DNA from 2 places in the Devosia neptuniae genome. Region 1 is predicted to be linked to the other one. Evidence: predicted binding sites of a transcription regulator. Region 1 holds the regulator's gene; the other holds the start of a gene.
The links. Region 1 encodes PhoB, which activates phosphate uptake and scavenging genes when phosphate is short. Its sites were predicted from a motif close to TGTCATNNANCTGTCAT; they were not measured.

Region 2: the regulator PhoB is predicted to act here: its motif matches at 1,733-1,749, upstream of N8A98_RS00795 (PhoX family protein).

Annotation. Positions count from the first base shown of each region.
Region 1 covers NZ_CP104965.1:2,597,620-2,603,642, forward strand. Annotated here, with positions in the region: gene N8A98_RS15580 (aldehyde dehydrogenase family protein) at 1-680, shown strand, start outside; gene N8A98_RS15585 (DMT family transporter) at 1,384-1,806, opposite strand; gene N8A98_RS15590 (DMT family transporter) at 1,803-2,294, opposite strand; gene phoB (phosphate regulon transcriptional regulator PhoB) at 2,694-3,395, opposite strand; gene phoU (phosphate signaling complex protein PhoU) at 3,399-4,109, opposite strand; gene pstB (phosphate ABC transporter ATP-binding protein PstB) at 4,139-4,921, opposite strand; gene pstA (phosphate ABC transporter permease PstA) at 4,993-6,023, opposite strand, start outside.
Region 2 covers NZ_CP104964.1:159,981-166,003, forward strand. Annotated here, with positions in the region: gene N8A98_RS00795 (PhoX family protein) at 1-1,685, opposite strand, end outside; gene N8A98_RS00800 (ABC transporter ATP-binding protein) at 1,904-2,923, shown strand; gene N8A98_RS00805 (ABC transporter permease) at 2,924-4,576, opposite strand; gene N8A98_RS00810 (ABC transporter substrate-binding protein) at 4,676-5,650, opposite strand; gene N8A98_RS00815 (NAD(P)H-binding protein) at 5,904-6,023, opposite strand, start outside.

The DNA of each region.
Region 1 (6,023 bases):
CCGTGGTGCTGGACGATGCGGACCTCAAGGTCGCTGTCGAGAGCGTGGCGCAGAGCGCGTTCTTCTCGACCGGCCAGCGTTGCACGGCATCGTCGCGCGTCATCGTCACCGAGGGCATTCACGACAAGTTTGTCGAGGCACTGGCCGAGCGGGTGCGCAACCTGCGGGTGGGCGATGCGCTGGACAAGAATACGGAAATCGGGCCGGTGGTTGATCCCAGCCAGCTCAAGCAGGACACGGACTATATCGCCATCGGCAAGGCCGAGGGCGCCAAGCTGGTGGCCGGCGGCGAACTGGTCAAGAAAGACACCGAGGGCTATTTCCTGCAGCCCACGCTGTTCACCGAGGCGACCAATTCCATGCGCATCTCCAGAGAGGAAATCTTTGGGCCCGTGGCTTCGGTCATCCGCGTCAAGGATTACGAGGAAGCGCTGGCGACGGCCAATGACACCGAATTTGGTCTCAGCGCCGGTATCGTCACGACGTCGCTGAAATATGCGACGCATTTCAAGCGCAATGCCGAGGCCGGCATGGTGATGGTCAATGTGCCGACGGCCGGTGTGGATTTCCACGTGCCGTTCGGTGGCCGCAAGGGTTCGAGCTATGGCCCGCGCGAGCAGGGCAAGTATGCGGCGGAGTTCTTCACCGTGGTGAAGACGGCTTATACCGCTGCTGGTTGATCGATAGGCGTCTTGTTGCATGTTTGGGGCCCCGCTTTTGCGGGGTCCTTTTTTGTGCGTGCGGAAGCGCCGCCTGGTGCGGTTATCGAAGAGGCGGACGGACCCCGAGACGGCATTCGCCTCGTGATGAGTTTTAGAATGAGACGGACGTCGCCCCGGGGTGCCGGGACTTTGTCGGACGGCGCGATCGCAGGCCCCAGCGTTTGCCGTAGCTCCCGCCCGATTGCCTCGTCCGCTCGACCCGGAGCGGAGCGCGACCTCCACTCCCCCGGCTGGCTTCCGGACGCTCGTCGCTGCAGCGCCGCCCGTATCCCGGAAGATGGAGGGAGTATGCGGGAGGTTTTGGGGAAGGGGGATAAGAGGGATAGATGGGGGTGTGGGGGTGCTGCGGCCACCAAACACTCGATATTTGTGGAAGCCTCAGCACCCCCACCCTCTATCCCTCCCCTCAAGGGGGAGGGAGGCGATAGAGCGGATGGATTGGGCTCTCGTCACCCCTCCCTTCCCTCCCCGTCGAGGGGAGGGTGCGCCTGGTGGGTGGGGCGGGATAGTGCCCCGAACCAACAATTACCCACGGTGTCATCCCCGCGAAAGCGGGGACCTCTGTTTGCCTGGAAACCTGGTCAACGGAGGTTCCCGCTTTCGCGGGAATGACACCGCATTCTTGAAAGCGCCCGGAGTAACACCGTCGCTGACGTTGCTGCTATCGCCGCCGCTGTGTCAGGGCCATGCCGCCCAGAATGAGCACCACGCCTAGGGCGCTGGCCCAGAGGATGGAGGGGGTGCCGCGGGCGAGGTCGAGCACCACGCCGGAGACCATTTGGCCGCCGATGACGAGCAGGGCGGTGTTGACGGCGCCGATGCGCGGGATGAGCCAGCTGCCGGAGGCGACGAAGACGACGCCGATGGGGCCGCCGATATAGGCGTGCCAGGGGGCGGTGGCGGCGCCGGCGGGGATGAGGCCGCCGATGGCGAGGCCCAGGGCGGTGAGCGCGATAAAGCCGACAAGATGGTTCCAGAACGAAGCGATCAGGGGCGAGCCGGAGAGGGCGAGGCGGCCGTTGAGCTGGCGGCTGAGGCCGACAAGGAGGCCCGCGAGGACGGCATAGAGGATGGGGGTGATCATGGGCGACCTCCCATGCCGACAAGGATGATCAGGGCGCTACCGGCCAGGATCAGGAGGACGGCGGCGAGGTCGCGCAATTCGAGGCGGCGCTTGGGCAGGCCGAACAGACCCCAGCGGTCGGCGGCGAGGCTGAAGACGACTTGGCCGGCAAGGCCGAGTGCCAGCGTGCCCGAGAGCGCCAGCGGGGAATTGACCGTGGTGGAGGTCAACATGACCGTCAGAGCGCCGGAAATGCCGCCGAGATAGGCCCAAAACGGGGCGGCTGGTTTGGGCTGCGGCTCGGCTGCCGGGCGGCGGCGATAGAGCAAAGCGAGGAAGAGGATGGCGGCTACGGTGCCGGTGCCGTGGGCGGCCCAGGAGGCAAAGAGCGGGTTGCCGTAATGGCCCAGCTCGCCGTTGAAAAACACCATCAGGGTGAGCAGGCCCCCGGTGCCGAAGGCAATCAGCAGGTGCAGCGGATTGAGCTGCCGGGGCGTGGAGGTGGGCATGGGTGGCGCGACTCGGGGGGAGAGACGCCGGATGGTAGCATGCGGTTTGGTGGGTGGGAGGGGGATGGGACCGCGATCTGGTTGAGGTCGGGGCTGGGACTTCCCAATGCTCGGCATTGGTTGAAACTTCAGCACCCCCACCCTCGGTCCCTCCCCACAAGGGGGAGGGAGGCGATGGAGCCAAGGGTCAGGTATTTGTTCGACCCACGGTGTCATTCCCGCGGAAGCGGGAACCGCCGTTTCGGGATGTTGGGTTGAGAAAACAGAGGTTCCCGCTTTCGCGGGAATGACACTGTGGGGGTGGAGATAGGGTGGGGAGGGGCAGGATGTTGCTCTTCCTGCTTTTAAAACGAAAATCCCCGCTTTCGCGGGGATTTCGTAGCAACGTTCTGCTTGGGTCTAGGCGACTTGGGCGAAGCGTTCGTCGAAGGCGTAGCCGGCGCCGCGGACGGTGCGGATGGGGTCAGATTCGCGGCCGCGATTGATGGCGCGGCGGAGGCGGCCGATATGCACGTCGACCGTGCGTTCATCGACATAGACGTCATTGCCCCAGACGCCATCGAGCAGCTGTTCGCGCGAATAGACCCGGCCGGGATGGCGCATGAGATATTCGAGCAGGCGGTATTCGGTGGGGCCCAGATGCACGTCGCGATTGGCGCGGCGCACGCGGTGGGTGGTGCGGTCGAGCTCGAGATCGCCGACGCGCAGGGCAGCGGTGACGAGATTTGGATTGGCGCGACGCAGCAGAGCGTGGATGCGGGCGATCAGCTCGGGCACCGAGAAGGGCTTGACGATATAGTCGTCGGCGCCGGTCGAGAGGCCCCGCACGCGCTCTTCTTCCTCACCGCGGGCGGTGAGCATGATGATGGGGATGCGCGAGGTTTCTTCGCGGGCGCGGAGGCGCCGGCAGAGTTCGATCCCCGAGATTTCCGGCAGCATCCAATCGAGCAGGATGAGGTCGGGCAGCTTTTCGTGAATCTGGCTTTGGGCTTCGTCTCCGGTTTCCGCGGTGACGACGCGGAAGCCTTCGGCCTCGAGATTATAGCGCAGGAGGATGGCGATATCGCCTTCGTCCTCGACGACGAGAATGGTTGCAGGCATGGATCAGGCCTTGATCTGGGTGCGGTGCAGCTCCACCACTTCGGATGTGAGCTGCTTGCCGGTCTGCAGATAATAGGCGCGTTCTGCGATATTGGTGGCGTGGTCCCCGATGCGTTCCAGGCTCTTGGCGCAGAACAGCAGATGGGTGCAGGGCGTGATATTGCGCGGATCTTCCATCATATAGGTGAGCAATTCGCGGAACAGGGAGGTGTACATAGCGTCCACCTCGTCATCGCGATTGCACACTTCGATGGCCCCGGCGGAGTCGCGGCTCGAATAGGAATCCAGCGCATCCTTGATCTGGCGCAGGACCAGATTGGTCATGTTCTTGACGCCATTATAGAAGGTCGGCTGCAGGTTGAGGCCTTCGAGCTTGAGCGAGCGGCGGGCCAATTGCTTGGCCATGTCGCCGACGCGTTCGAGATCGGAGGCCACATGGATGGCGGTGATGATCGAGCGCAGATCGGAGGCCATGGGCTGGCGGCGGGCGATCATGGAGACGGCCATGTCGTCGATCTTGCGCTGCATGTCGTCGATGCGCTGATCGGCAATGATGGTCAGGTCTGCCAGTTCGCGATCAAGGCGGAGCAGGGACTTGGTGCCATTTTCGATGGCGACCTCGACCTGACCGCCCATTTCGGCGATCGACTGGGCCAGGGCGACGAGCTCGTCATTATAGGAGGAGACGATGTGTTCGGGGCCGGAAGTGGGCATAGCAATGTCTCTCTTGGTCCGGGTTTGGATCAGCCGATACGGCCCATGATGTAATCCTGGGTCTGCTTGTTGATCGGGTTGGTGAAGATGTCTTCGGTGACGCCTTCCTCGATCAGATTGCCCAGATGGAAGAATGCCGTGCGCTGGCTGACGCGGGCCGCCTGCTGCATGGAATGGGTGACGATGACGATGGTGTAGTTCTCGCGCAATTCGTCGATCAGTTCCTCGATGATGGCCGTGGCGATCGGATCGAGGGCCGAGCAGGGCTCGTCCATCAGGATGACTTCGGGGCTGACGGCAATGGCGCGGGCAATGCAGAGGCGCTGCTGCTGGCCACCGGAGAGGCCGGTGCCGGGTTCATTGAGGCGGTCCTTTACCTCTTCGAACAGGCCCGCCTTGCGCAGGGACGACACGACGATTTCGTCCAGATCGGTCTTGGAACGGGCCAGGCCATGAATCTTGGGGCCGTAGGCGACGTTTTCATAGATCGATTTGGGGAAGGGATTGGGCTTCTGGAACACCATGCCGATGCGGGCGCGCAGTTCCACCACGTCGAGGGACGGATCGTAGATGTTCTCGCCATCCAGCTCGATCAGGCCGCCGACCTTGGCGCCTTCGATAGTGTCGTTCATGCGGTTGATGCAGCGCAGGAAGGTCGACTTGCCGCAGCCCGAGGGGCCGATGAAGGAGGTGACGGCGCGGTCGGGGATATCGATCGAAATGCCGTGCAGGGCCTGCTTGGCACCGTAATGGACGGTGACATCCTTGGTGTGCAGGCGGATTGGGCGTTCGAGAGCGTCAGTAGGGTTCATGGTGGATTTCACGGTCTGGTGGGTCATCTTAACCTTGCCGGCGAGCATGTCCATTTTCACTTCCTTCGATGTTAAGCGCGCTTTTCGAGCTTCGAGCGAAGATAGATGGCGACGCCGTTGAGCATGATCATGACGAGGAGCAGTACCATGATCGCCGCGGCGGTGCGGGGTTCGAAGAAATTGCGGTTTTCGTTGCCCTGCCAGAGATAGATCTGGACCGGCAGGGCGGTGGCCTGGTCGAGCGGGGTAGCCGGCACGGCGGCGACGAATGCCTTCATGCCGATCAACAGGAGTGGAGCGGTTTCGCCCAGAGCATGGGCAACGCCAAGGATGGTGGCGGTCAGGATCGAGGGGAAGGTGACCGGCAGCACATGGTGGAACACCATCTGCGTCTTACTGGCACCCATGCCGAGCGCCGCCTGGCGCAGAGCCGGGGAGACGCCGAGCAGGGCGCCGCGGGTGGCGATGATGATGGTGGGCAGGGTCATCAGGGTCAGCACCAGGCCGCCGACGATGGGGGCGGAGATGGGCAGGTGCATGTAATTGATGAACACAGCGGCGCCGAGCAGACCGAAGACGATGGAGGGCACGGCAGCCAGATTGTTGATATTGACCTCGATCAGGTCGGTGAGGCGCGATTTGGGCGCGAATTCCTCAAGATAGATGGCTGACGCCACCCCGATCGGGACGGCCAACAGGATGACGACCATCATCATCCAGAGGGTGCCGACAAAGGCGCCGAGCAGGCCGGCGCTGGCGGGAGCGGCGCGGCTATCCACATTGGTGAAGATCGACCAGGCAAAGCCCGAGGTGATGGTGCCATTGGCCTCGAACTGGTCGATCAGGGCGCGGGCGGGAGCGGCGAGCTGTTGCTGGGCGTCGCCCAGGTCGCGGTTGATATTGCCCTTGATCCAGTTGTCGGCATTGGCGGAGGCAAGCACGTCGACCTGGACGGTCTGGCCGAGCAGGCTGGGGTCGTTGACGAAGAGCTCGCGGACGCGGTGGCGGGCGTCGGTTTCAGCAATGGTCAGGAGCTGGCGGGTGTCGATATCGAAACCGGCAGGTGCGGCGGCACGCAGCGAGGCCTCGATCACCTTGTTCC
Region 2 (6,023 bases), on a different replicon from region 1:
ATGCCGTCCGGCGGCGGGCCATCGGTGGTCACCCAGATTCGGCCGGCCGGGTCGACGCCGATATTGTCGGGGTCAGTGAACCAGCCGTTCTGGGTGGTATCGGGGTGGTATAGGCTTTCGTCCTCGGGCTTGCCTGGATTCCCACACAAGGCGAATACGTCCCAAGTGAATATGTTGGCCGCATGGTCGGGCGCTAGGGGGGCGTCGGGCGGGACCAATTCGAGCAGGTGGCCGTGCGGATTGGGACCACGTGGATTGGCGGGATTGACGCTTTCGAAATCGTCCTCTCCGGCGGGCAGCCGGTCCTCATTCTCGGTCATGGCGACATACAGTTTGCCGGTGCCAGTATGAGGTATGAAGCCCTCGGGTGCATCCATCGGGGTAGCGCCGACCAGGTCTGCTGCGGCGCGGGTATTGAGCACGACGTCGGCCTGTGTGGCAAACCCGGCATCGGCGGTAAGCGGGCCCTCGCCGGCGACGAGCGGTATCCATTCCATGGTGCCATCGCTGGCGAACTTGGCGACCGACAAAGTACCATTGTCGAGCAGGTCCTTGTTGGCGGCGCGGTCATCGGGGTTGAACTTATCGCGGGTGACGAAGCGATATAGATATTCGAAGTCGTCATCGTCGCCCATGAACACCACGATGCGCCCATCAGGTGCCACGCTGACCTGGGCACCTTCATGCGTCATGCGGCCCAGAGCTGTGCGTTTGATCGGCTTGGCGGTGGGGTCCATCGGATCGATCTCGACGACCCAGTCGAATTTCATCCATTCATTGGGTTCGTTCTCGAACTTGAAGCGGGGCTCGACGCGCGACACCGAATAGATGTCGTTCTCATCCTCGTCCCAGCCCTGGCGTTCCACCAGTTCCTGATTGCCCAAAGTCCTGTAATCGCCGGCAAACACGTCCATCGAGCCTTCCTCGCCCGATAGCATCGTGCCCCACGGCGTCACGCCGCCATTGCAGTTAGAAATGGTGCCGAACACCACCGTGCCGGTCGGGTCGGCCTTGGTCTTGAGCCGGTCGTCACCGGCAGCAGGGCCGGAAATGAGCATCTCGGTGCCCATATGAATACGGCGGTTGTAGTCGCCGTCCTTGACCACTTCCCATAGAGTGCCATTGCGCTTGATTTCGACGATGCTGACGCCGGTGGCTGCCATCACAGTGCGGATCTGCGCGTCGGTGAGCTTGTCGCGATAATCCTCCATGCTGAGGCCCGGGAACATCAGGAAAGGTGAGGCATATTCGTGGCTCACCAGCAGTAGCCCGCGATCCGAAGCAGAGGAGCCGAGCGGTAAAGGCAGGAAAGCGGTAAAATCATTATTGTAGCCGAACTGGCGTTCGGCTGCCGGGCCGTCGATCGTGGCAAGGTCGAATTCCGGGCTATCCGGAAAGATCGCATCGCCCCAGCGCAGCAGCACCTGCCGGTCATAGCCCTCGGGCCAATGGTCCTGGGCGTCGCGTACCCTGGTGAGTTCGGTGAAGGTCAGCGTCGACGCGCCTTCATTGGCGGTGGCGTTGCGCACGCCGAAGCTCCCGCCCATTGCGGCGACGGCCGAACTGGCGAGGAAACCCTTGAGAACAGTGCGACGGTTAAAGCCCTCGTTGAGCAGCGAGCCGTAGCTCTGGGCAAAGGCACGGCGCGGATTGGGACGCTCGCGCGTCTTCTGACGATCGGTCATGGTGGGGTCTCTTGAGGGCTTGCTTACGCAACCCATTCCACGCCGACACGAAGGTTCAATGACATAAGCTAGCGCAGGCCTCAATCGCCGAGTGGCGATGGAGCGGAGCCACGAGCTGCATTTGCTGGGCTGGACCGGCCGCGATCCGCTCTGCGTGGCTCGGCATGATCGATTTGGCCTGTCGTCCAAATGTCACGTCCGGCTTCTAGATGGGCCGGATGACAACCATTGTGCTCGACACTCTGACCAAGCGGTTCGGCGACAATCTGGCGGTGAACGCGGCCAGCTTTACACTCGAAACGGGGTCTTTTACCGCCCTGCTAGGGCCTTCCGGCTGCGGCAAGACCACGATCCTGCGATTGATTGCAGGGTTTGAGCAGCCGAGCGCCGGCAGTATTCATTTCAACGGCCGCCAGGTTGGCAGCCCTGGCGCCATGGTGCCGCCCGAGCGCCGCAGTCTGGGCATTGTTTTCCAATCCTATGCCCTCTGGCCGCATATGGATGTCGCCAGCAATGTCGCCTATCCGCTGCAGGCGCGTGGCCTGGGGCGGGCGGCTATCGACGAGCGTGTTGGCGCGGCGCTTGAAATGGTTTCCCTGGCCGGCTTCGGACAACGATCCGTCGACGGTCTCTCCGGCGGTCAACGCCAGCGGGTGGCGCTGGCCAGGTGCCTCGTGACCGGCACCGACATCATTCTGCTCGATGAGCCTCTGGCCAATCTCGACGTGCATCTGCGTGCCGAAATGCTGGATGTGTTTGCCCGCTTGCACGAAAAAACCGGCGCGACCATCGTGTTTGTGACGCATGACCAGTCCGAGGCATTGGCGCTGGCGGACCGGGTCATCGTGCTGGACCGCGGCGTGGTACAGCAGTCGGGGCGGCCCGAGCAGCTTTATAACGAGCCCGCCAATGCGATGGTCGCCGGCTTTGTCGGGCGGGGGATGCTCGTGTCGGCGCTGGTGTCGGATGGGCGTGTGACGCTGGCGGATCGGCCGGTTCTCGTTCGTGGTCAGGTGCAGGGCAGCAAGGCGGCTTTGTTGCTGCGGCCGGAAAATCTGACCCTCGCGGATGCCGGCATTCCGGCAGCTGTTGTCGCTGCCCGCTATTCGGGGGCGGGCTATGACACCATTCTGCAATTGGCGAATGGCGAACAGGTGCTGCTCACCGCGCGGGAGCGGCTGGAGCCCGGTCGCCCAGTTCATTTTGCCATCGAGGACGCCTGGATCGTGCCGGGCTGATCAGCGCCAGGGCAGCACACCTGTCGGGAGGCGGCCGGACAGCCGATCGAGCAGTGCCAGCAGCACCATGATCACCACCAGGGTAATGACGGCCACCGCGGCCGCCTGCGGGGAGAGGCCCGATTCCTCAAGACTGAACAGGATCACCCCGATGGTCTCGTTGCGGCTGGACCACAGCAGCGCCGAGACGGTCAGCTCATTGAAGGCGCTCATGAAGACCAGGAGCGCGCCAGCTGCCGCTGCCGGGGCAACGAGTGGCGCGGTGATTGTCAGCAGTCGCCTGATGGCACCGGCGCCAGAGGCCGCCGCCGCTTCGGTCAGATCAGGCGGCAATTGCCCAAGCGCTGCCTCCACCGGCTTGAGGGCGAGAGCCGCGAACCGCATCAAATAAGCGATAAGAATAATCCACGGTGTCGCATAGAGACTGCCCAGCAATGGCAGCGGCCGCAGGAACAGCAGGATGCAGGCGATTGCCAGCACGATTCCCGGCAAGGCATAGGGCAATTCAAGCACGCCATGTGCAAGGCGGGCAAAAGTGCGGGGCAATCGCGCCATGCCCAGCGCCAACGGCACTGCCAGCAGCGCCAGTATGGCGGCGGCCAGCAGTGACAAATAGCTGGAATTAACGAAGGCGCGCATGGTGGAGGCCTGCCGCAACAGGACTTCCGCATAATTGTCGAGCGTGACGGTAGCCGTCGAGAGCGCCACGCCATAGGCGGGCACGAGCGAGGTGGTAATGAGTGCTGCCGCCGGCAGCAACAGCGCGACGGACAGGGCCAGCATGCCGGCCATGGCGGCTGGCCAGCGCCAGCGCCCCAGCGCAAACTGCATGGGCATGCCGCGCGTCAGTGCGAACTGCCTGCGGCGCAATGCCAGTCCTTGCGCGCCGATACCCAGGATGGCGATAGCGCAGATCAGCAGCGACAATCCGGCAACCTGCGGCAGCACGGTAGGCCCGTTACTGGAAAGTTGCTGGTAGATCAGGGTTGCCAGCGTCAGATAATTTTCCGGCATGCCTAATAGCGCCGGAATGCCGAAATTACCGACGCCCGATACAAAGGCCAAAGCCGCCGCGGCGATGACATAGGGGCCGAGTAGCGGCAGCACGATGCCGCGCAGCACGCGCGCCGGCCCCATGCCGGCCGCGCGAGCCGCCTCGACATAGTCGCGGGGTATCGACACCAATCCCGCGCGCAGGGTGATGAAGACAATGGGGGCGTGCTGGATTCCGAACAGCAGAATGATGCCGCCGCGGCCCAGCAGCGGATTGGCCGTGCCCGGCGGTGGCGCGAGGCCAAGCGCACCAAGCAGGGCGCTGGAAGGGCCCAGCAGATGCATGAAGGCCAAGGCCATCACCTGCGGCGCAATCATCAGCGGCAGGATCAGCAGAAAACCCTGCAGCTTGCGCAATGGCATATCGGTGGCCGCGATCAGCAGCGCGAATGGTCCGCCGAGCATCAGCGCCAGGAGAGCGCCGAAGAGCGACGTATCGAGTGTGTTGAAAATGGCGCGCTGCGTGGCGCCGCGAACGAGCCGGTTCAGCAGCAGGCTCGCATCGAACGTGCCGTCGACAAACAGCGCCGTGGCCATCAGGCGCCCGATCGGCAGGATCGCCAGGAACCCGACCGCAAGCAGGACGAGAGCGGCGGGCAACAGGGGGCCCGCCGCTCTCTGGATGCGGCCGTCCGGCAATGACAAGGGAGGAACCGTGCCGGCCAGCCGCATCGATGGCTTGGTCGAAATCACCGTGGCTTACTGGCCGAAGATCTCGCCGAACTGTTCCTTGTTGGCAGTCTCGTTGGCGAGGGCTGCGGCGGCATTGTAGGGCAGCACCTTGATCTCGGCGCGGTCGGGATAGCCGGCTGGCAATGCGATACCATCGCGCGCCGGAACGTAGCCCTGGCTCGAAGCCAGCTGCTGGCCTTCTTCCGAGAGCAGGAAATCGATGAACAGCTTGGCATTGTCCGGATTGTGGGCAGAGGCAAGGATTGCCGCCGGCTCGGTCACGGCCGAAACGCCTTCGGTCGGGAAGACGAAAGCAACGGGCGCCCCCTTGGCGGCTTCGCGGATCGGCAGGTAGTCGACGATCATGCCATAGAGCTTCTCACCGCCCGCGACCGCGGTCAGCACGTCGCCATTGCCCCCGGAAGCCTGCGCGCCATTGGCAGCGAGGGCGGAATAGAAGTCCCAGCCTTCGGCCAGATTGTCGGTGAGGGTCACCGTGTGAATCAGCGCTGCGCCCGAGGTCAGCGGGCTGGGCATGGCGATCTGGCCCTTGGCTTCGGGCTTGGTGAGGTCAAGCCAGCTTGCCGGGACCATAGTAGCGGCGGTGTTATAGACGATGCCGGTGGTGATCAGTTTGGTCGAGAAATAGGCGCCGTCCTCATCGAACAGGCTGGCGTCGAAACCGGTGGTGTCGGCTTCCGGATAATTGAGCAGCAGGCCTTCGGCCTTGAGCCCTTCCATGGTGACTACATCGGCGATCAGCAGCACATCTGCCAGTGGCGCGCCGGCTTCGAGTTCGGCACGGAACTTGGCCATGATCTTAGGCGTGCCATCGCGGACCCATTCCACCGTGATGCCCGGATACTTGGCCATGAAGGCGTCAGCGGTCTGCTGGGCGTCGGTATTGGGCTGGCTGGTATAGAGCACCAGCTTGCCCTCCTGGGCGAAGGCAGGCGTGAGAGCACTTGCCAGCATCAGGCCGGCGGCAAGAAGGATTCGCATGGCAGCTCCGAGGTCAGGTTGCAGCAGGACTGTTCGCAACGATGCGGCGGACTTAACCAGCCTGTTTGACAGTGGCATGACGAAACCCGCCGCTGATTGCCAACCCAAAAGCGGACAAAGCAGTAGAGCACCAGACCAGGCGGCGGCGGATAGCAAGCGCCGTCTCCTCGCACGCTGGGGACGGCGCCTTGCCGCCATCTCCCGGCCAATGCCGATATTGCGTTGTCGAACGGCAATTGCTCAGGTCACTATCTCATGCTTGGCGTGCCGCGTAGTTGGTGCGCAGGAATTCGGCCGCCGTCATCGGCTTGCGACCGAGAAGCTTCTCCAGATCGCCAGTCTTGCCGCCCCATTCTCCTGCGTTGACGCCCTG